DNA from 3 places in the Streptomyces sp. NPDC006430 genome. Region 3 is predicted to be linked to each of the others. Evidence: riboswitches for the same ligand, from Rfam matches in the RefSeq annotation. Region 3 holds a riboswitch; each other region holds the start of a gene.
What was found. Region 3 has a riboswitch for thiamine pyrophosphate ahead of thiO (glycine oxidase ThiO). Riboswitches for the same ligand answer to the same signal wherever they lie in the genome.
Positions count from the first base shown of each region.

Region 1: another riboswitch for thiamine pyrophosphate. It lies ahead of ABZZ20_RS32165 (thiamine ABC transporter substrate-binding protein); the one in region 3 lies ahead of thiO (glycine oxidase ThiO).
Region 2: another riboswitch for thiamine pyrophosphate. It lies ahead of thiC (phosphomethylpyrimidine synthase ThiC); the one in region 3 lies ahead of thiO (glycine oxidase ThiO).

Region 1 covers NZ_JBEXQA010000037.1:23,681-25,940, forward strand. Annotated here, with positions in the region: gene ABZZ20_RS32165 (thiamine ABC transporter substrate-binding protein) at 60-1,160, opposite strand; TPP riboswitch at 1,246-1,354, opposite strand; gene rlmN (23S rRNA (adenine(2503)-C(2))-methyltransferase RlmN) at 1,413-2,260, opposite strand, start outside.
Region 2 covers NZ_JBEXQA010000009.1:63,877-66,136, forward strand. Annotated here, with positions in the region: gene ABZZ20_RS15885 (YibE/F family protein) at 1-719, opposite strand, end outside; TPP riboswitch at 759-904, shown strand; gene thiC (phosphomethylpyrimidine synthase ThiC) at 899-2,260, shown strand, end outside.
Region 3 covers NZ_JBEXQA010000006.1:244,723-246,982, forward strand. Annotated here, with positions in the region: gene ABZZ20_RS12435 (thiazole synthase) at 1-54, opposite strand, end outside; gene thiS (sulfur carrier protein ThiS) at 60-260, opposite strand; gene thiO (glycine oxidase ThiO) at 257-1,462, opposite strand; TPP riboswitch at 1,460-1,572, opposite strand; gene ABZZ20_RS12450 (FAD-dependent oxidoreductase) at 1,665-2,260, shown strand, end outside.

The DNA.
Region 1 (2,260 bases), on a different contig from region 3:
CAGAGCGAGCCTGACGGCCGCGGCGCGCACGCCCTCCTTCGCGGGAGTGCTCTCGCGTCCTACTTCACGACCAGCGAGGACCACGTCTTGACCCACTGCTCACGGTTCTTGGCGATGGTCTGCGGAGCCACGTCCTCGGGCTTCTCGATGACCACGCCGTGCTTCGTGAACAGCTCCGGCAGCTTCGCGTCCTTGACCACCGGGTTCACGAACATCTGGAGCGGCATGTCCTCCTGGAACTTCTTGCTCACCAGGAAGTCGAGGAGCGCCTTGCCGCCCTCCTCGTTCTTCGCTCCCTTGAGCAGGCCCGCGAACTCGACCTGGCGGAAGCAGGTACCGGTGGAGACGCCCGTGGGGGCCTCGGCCGGCTGCGGCTCGCCGTACAGGACCTCGACCGGCGGGCTGGAGGCGTAGGAGACGACCAGCGGACGGTCGCCCTTGGCCTTCTTGCCGCCCGCGGAACCGGAGAAGCGCTCGTTGTAGGCCTGCTCCCAGCCGTCCACGACCTCCACGCCGTTGGCCTTGAGCTTGCTCCAGTAGTCCTTCCAACCCTCCTCGCCGTACTTGCCGACGGAGGCGAGCAGGAATCCGAGTCCGGGCGAGGAGGTCGCCGCGTTCTCGGTGACCAGCAGGTTCTTGTACTCCGGCTTGATCAGGTCATCCAGCGTCTGCGGCGGGGCCAGCTTCTTTTCGGCGAAGTACGCCTTGTCGTAGTTCACGCAGATGTCGCCGGAGTCGATCGGGGTGACCCGATGCTCCTTGTCGAGCACGTACTCGGGCTTCACCTCGGCCAGGCCCTTGGCCTCGTACGGGGTGAAGATGCCGTTGTCGAGGGCGCGCGAGAGCAGCGTGTTGTCCACACCGAAGAAGACGTCGCCGCGCGGGGAGCCCTTGGTGAGGATTTCCTGGTTGAGGGCGGCGCCCGCGTCCCCGGACTTGAGGACCTTGACGGTGTAGCCGCTCTGCTGCTCGAACTCCTTGAGGACCGTGTCGGTCACGTTGAAGGAGTCGTGGGAGACGAGCGTGACCGTCTTGGGCTTCGGCCCTCCGCTCTCGGCGTCGGCGGACTTGTCCGGGCTCCCGCCGCCGCAGGCGCTGAGCGTGGTGACGCCGAGCGCGGCCGCGAGCGCTGCGCCCGCGAACTTCCTGGTGGTGCTCACTGGTGAATTCCTCCTGGGATGACCAGGAGAAGACGCGGCCCTGCCCGGCGCTCAGTGCGAGCGGTCGCCGGGCAGGGCGCAACAGCTTGAGTGGTGACCGAACTTCCTACCCCGAATGACCGGGGCGAGGTTCAGAGGGTCTGCAGCTACGGTTGCCGCACTCTCAGCGCTGTGGCGCTCCCCTGTCGGAATATGCAATTGGTTCGGCCACAGGGTACCCCGTGGCCGAACGGAGGCGGAGAACAGCGGAAGCTAGCGCTCCGAAGCGGCCAGCTGGCCGCACGCGCCGTCGATCTCCTGACCGCGGGTGTCACGTACGGTCACCGGCACGCCGTGGCGGGCGATGGCTTCCACGAAGGCCCGCTCGTCCTCCGGACGCGAGGCGGTCCACTTCGAGCCCGGCGTCGGGTTCAGCGGGATCAGGTTGACGTGGACGCGCTTGCCCTTCAGCAGCCGACCGAGGAGGTCGCCCCGCCAGGCCTGGTCGTTGATGTCGCGGATCAGGGCGTACTCGATCGAGATGCGACGACCGGACTTCTCGGCGTACTCCCAGGCCGCGTCGAGGACCTCGCGGACCTTCCAGCGGGTGTTCACCGGGACGAGGGTGTCGCGCAGCTCGTCGTCCGGGGCGTGCAGCGAGACCGCGAGGCGACACTTGAAGCCCTCGTCGGCGAACCGCAGCATCGCCGGCACCAGGCCGACGGTGGACACGGTGATGCCACGCTGCGACAGGCCCAGGCCGTCGGGCTCGGGGTCGGTGAGGCGACGGATGGCACCGACGACCCGCTTGTAGTTGGCGAGCGGCTCGCCCATGCCCATGAAGACGATGTTGGACAGCCGGGCCGGGCCGCCCGGGACCTCGCCGTCGCGCAGTGCACGCATGCCGTCGACGATCTGGTGGACGATCTCGGCGGTGGACAGGTTGCGGTCCAGACCGGCCTGGCCGGTGGCGCAGAACGGGCAGTTCATACCGCAGCCGGCCTGCGAGGAGATGCACATGGTGACCCGGTCGGGGTAGCGCATCAGCACGGACTCGACGAGCGTGCCGTCGTGCAGCTTCCACAGGGTCTTGCGGGTGGTGTCGTCGTCGCAGGAGATGT
Region 2 (2,260 bases), on a different contig from region 3:
ACCAGCGCGATCAGCGCGAACACACCGCGCATGCGGCCGACGACGACCACCGCCACCGCGAAGACGGCTGCGAGGAGCGCCAGGGGCAGTTTGCGGTTCACGTCGATCACGGAGTACTGGAGGTCCCGGGGCGCGTCCGGTGCGTACGCGACGACCACCTCCTGGCCGTCGGCCAACTGCCGAGGTGCGCCCGGCTGGACGATCTCGAAGAAGGTGCGGCCCTTGTCTGACCCGGTGCTGACCTCGATGGTGGCCTTCTTGCACTCACCGGTCTGCGCAGCCTGGGCCTCGCGGCCCTCCGGGGTCGACGTGTTGCCGGTGGGCGGCACCTGCGAGGCGTTCACGGATTTGCAGTCGACCCGTTCGACCGCGACGACGCGGCCCTGCTGCGTCTGGCGGTCGAAGCCCACTCCGGAGCGCTCGTGGGCGGGCGCGCCGCCCGGCCAGAGCAGCGCCATGCCGACGAAGACGGCGACGGCGAAGGGGATCAGCACGGCCGCGATGACCTTGCGCAGGTGCTTCGAGACGGGTGCCGCCGGCCCGTGGCCGTGGCCGTGGCCGTGCGAATGACCGCCGTGGGAGTGGCCGTGGGATGGGCCGTGGTCGTGCCCGGGGTCCGTCTGCGCGTGGTCAGAGCGACCCGTGGGCTCGATGGGCTCGGTGGTGGGCTGCGGCGAAGACGTCACCGGCAGATCATCGCAAGAGATGAGGGGGCCCACTGTTCAGCACGCCACAGATGACGCTAGCGTGGGGTCACCTTTGCACAACGCGGGAGCTCGGAGCACCGGGCTGAGAGGGCGCTGATCACCGTACGCGCGGCACGCATGCGTACGGGACGAGGCTGCGTCGACCGCCGAACCTGTTACCGGGTAATGCCGGCGTAGGGAGATCAGGTCTCATGACCATTCAGGACGCACGCACGCCTGCCGTCAGCCAGGACGCCGACGGCCAGACCGAGCGCCAGCCGGGCTGGCACAAGGGCTACGTGGCGGGCTCGCGCCCCGACATCCGGGTGCCGGTCCGCCAGGTCCACCTCACCAACGGCAAGGACGTGACGCTGTACGACACGTCCGGCCCGTACACCGACCCACAGATCGAGACCGACGTGCGCCGCGGCCTGCCGCCGCTGCGCGAGAACTGGATCATCGGCCGAGGTGACACCGAGGAGTACGCGGGCCGTCCCGTGCGCCCCGAGGACGACGGCATCAAGCACACCTCGCCGCGCGGTGGCCTCAAGAACCTCGACGCGGTCTTCCCGGGCCGTCCCCGCCAGCCCCGCCGCGGGCGTGGCGGTGCCGCCGTCACGCAGCTCGCGTACGCCCGCCGTGGGGAGATCACCCCGGAGATGGAGTACGTCGCGATCCGCGAGAACGTCTCCCCCGAGGTCGTACGCGAAGAGATCGCCGCAGGTCGTGCGGTGCTCCCGGCGAACGTGAACCACCCGGAGATCGAGCCGATGATCATCGGCAAGCGGTTCCTGGTGAAGGTCAACGCCAACATCGGCAACTCTGCCGTCACCTCCTCCATCGAGGAGGAGGTCGAGAAGATGACGTGGGCGACCAAGTGGGGCGCCGACACGGTCATGGACCTCTCGACCGGCCGCAACATCCACACCACCCGCGAATGGGTGCTGCGCAACTCCCCGGTGCCGATCGGCACCGTGCCGCTGTACCAGGCACTCGAGAAGGTCGACGGCCGCGCCGAGGACCTGACGTGGGAGATCTACAAGGACACGGTCATCGAGCAGGCCGAGCAGGGCGTCGACTACATGACGGTCCACGCCGGCGTGCTGCTGCCGTACGTGCCGCTGACCGCCCGCCGTAAGACCGGCATCGTCTCGCGTGGCGGCTCGATCATGGCGGCGTGGTGCCTGGCGCACCACAAGGAGAACTTCCTCTACACGAACTTCGAGGAGCTCTGCGAGATCCTCGCGGCGTACGACGTCACGTACTCGCTCGGGGACGGCCTGCGCCCCGGCTCGATCGCGGACGCTAACGACGCGGCCCAGTTCGCGGAGCTGAAGACGCTGGGCGAGCTGAATACGATCGCCAAGCGGCACAACGTGCAGACCATGATCGAGGGCCCGGGACACGTCCCGATGCACAAGATCAAGGAGAACATCGACCTCCAGCAGGAGATCTGCGAGGAGGCGCCGTTCTACACGCTCGGCCCGCTGACCACGGACGTCGCCCCGGCGTACGACCACATCACCTCCGGCATCGGCGCCGCGATGATCGCCTGGTGGGGCACTGCGATGCTC
Region 3 (2,260 bases):
GATCAGGCGGGACGAGAAGGTCCGGCCGCCCAGCACGAAAGCGTCGTCTGCCATCGCGTTCAACCCCCCTGCACAGCGGTGAGGACCTCGACGCGGTCGCCCTCGCCCACCGGCGTGAGCGACCACTGCCCGCGCGGCACCACGGCCTCGTTGAGTGCGGCCGCGACGCCGGACGGTGCCGCGGTCAGGGTGGCGACCACCGCGTCGAGGGTGGTGCCGGCCGCGACCTCGCGCGGCTCGCCGTTGACGGAGATGGTCATGCGTAGGACTCCTGACGTGCGGGGCAGAAGCGGCGCGGGGTGAACGGGCGGGCGATCTCCGGCAGGCTGCCGGTGGTCAGCAGGTCCGCCATCACATCGCCGGTGAGCGGGGTCAGCAGCACCCCGTTGCGGTAGTGCCCGGTGGCCACGTGCAGGCCGGGCAGGTCGGTCGGGCCGAGCAGCGGGGCGTTGTCCGGGGAACCGGGCCGCAGTCCGGCCCGGGTCTCGGTCAGCGCCAGTTCGGTGATGCCGGGCACCAACTCGTGTGCGTCGCGGAGCAGTTCGTACACCCCGCCCGCGGTGACCGTGGTGTCCCAGCCGAGTTCCTCGCTGGTGGCGCCGATGACCAGCTCGCCGTTCTCGCGCGGCACCAGGTACACGTGGCTGCCGCGCACGACCGCCCGTACCGTCCGCGACAGGAACGGCGCGTACGCCGCCGGCACCGCGAGCCGGAGCACCTGCCCCTTCACCGGCCGTACGGGAGGCAGCGCGTGGGCCGGTACTCCGGCCAGCTTGCCGCTGAGCGAGCCGGCCGCCAGGACCACCTGGTCGGCGCGCAGCTGCGTACCGTCGTCGAGCAGCGCGCCGACGGCCCGGTCGGCGGTCACGAGCAGCCGCTCCGCGCCCGCCCGTCGGATCTCCACGCCGGCGCCCTCGCAGGCGGCCAGCAACGCGGCTGCCAGGCGGCGCGGATCGACCTGGTGGTCGCCGTCCACGCGCAGGCCGCCGCGCACGCCGGGGGCCAGCATCGGCTCCAGGCGGCGGCACTCGCGGCCGGTGAGCCACTCGGACTCCAGCCCGCAACGGCGTTGCAGGGCGTGCAGCTCGCGCAGGTGGAGCCGGTCGTCCGCGTCGAGGGCGACCGCGAGGGTGCCGCAGGCGCGGTAGCCGATGTCCGTCCCGCCGCTGGCGTCGGCCAGCTCGGCGGCGAACTCCGGGTAGCGGGCGGCGGAGGCGAGGCCCAGGCCCAACAGGGCCTCCTCGCCGTAGTGCAGCTCGGAGACGGCGGCGAGCATGCCGGCCGCCACCTGGGCGGCGCCGCCCCCGGGCGCCGGATCGGCGAGCACGGTCCGCAGCCCGCGCTGCGCCGCCCGCCAGGCCGTGACCAGTCCGATGATCCCGCCCCCGATGACGAGGACGTCGGATCCCGCGGTGGGTCCCGCGGTGGGTCCTGTGTCGGATCCCTTCCGAGATGAATGCATGGGCGTCCAGCCCCTCCCTTCGCCGGCATGACCCGGATCAGGTTCGTACGGTCGGAGGCCGTCCAGCCTCCCTCTCAGCCCGGTGCGTCCGGACTCCCGCGATAGGTACGGCAGCCAGGTTAACCCCGGTGCCGGCCCCGGGTAAGGCTGCCTCCCCGGGCCGCTATTCCTGACGTACTGTCAGATCGCTAGGGTGGGTGGCGTGAGCGAGCAGACGGAACAGACACAGAGCGGCGTCGTCATCGTCGGCGCCGGAATGGCCGGGGTGCAGACCGCGGTCGCCCTTCGTGAGCAGGGGTGGAGCGGCCCCGTGACCCTGTTGGGCGCCGAGCCCCATCAACCCTACGACCGGCCTCCGCTGTCGAAAGCGGTCCTGCTCGGCAAGGCCGAGGACTCCGCCTTCGACGTGGACTTCGAAGGGCTGGACATCGAGCTCCGCCTCGGTGTCGAGGTCACCGGGCTGCGGGCCGCCGAGCGCGAGCTCGACACCGAGGCCGGGCCGGTCCCCTACGAGGTCCTCGTGCTGGCGACGGGAGCCGAACCCCTGACCCTGCCCGGGGCCGAAGGCGTCCCCGGCGTGCACCTGCTGCGCACGCTGGACGACGCGGCCCGGCTGCGACCGGTGCTGGCCGAGGCGCCGGCGACCGTGGTCGTGGGGGCGGGGTGGATCGGCGCGGAGTTCGCCACCGCGGCCCGGGAGGCGGGCTGCGCGGTGACCGTGGTCGAGGCGGCGGACCGGGTGCTGGCCGGGGCGCTGCCGGCGGAGGTCGCGGCCCCCATGGCGCAGTGGTACGAGGA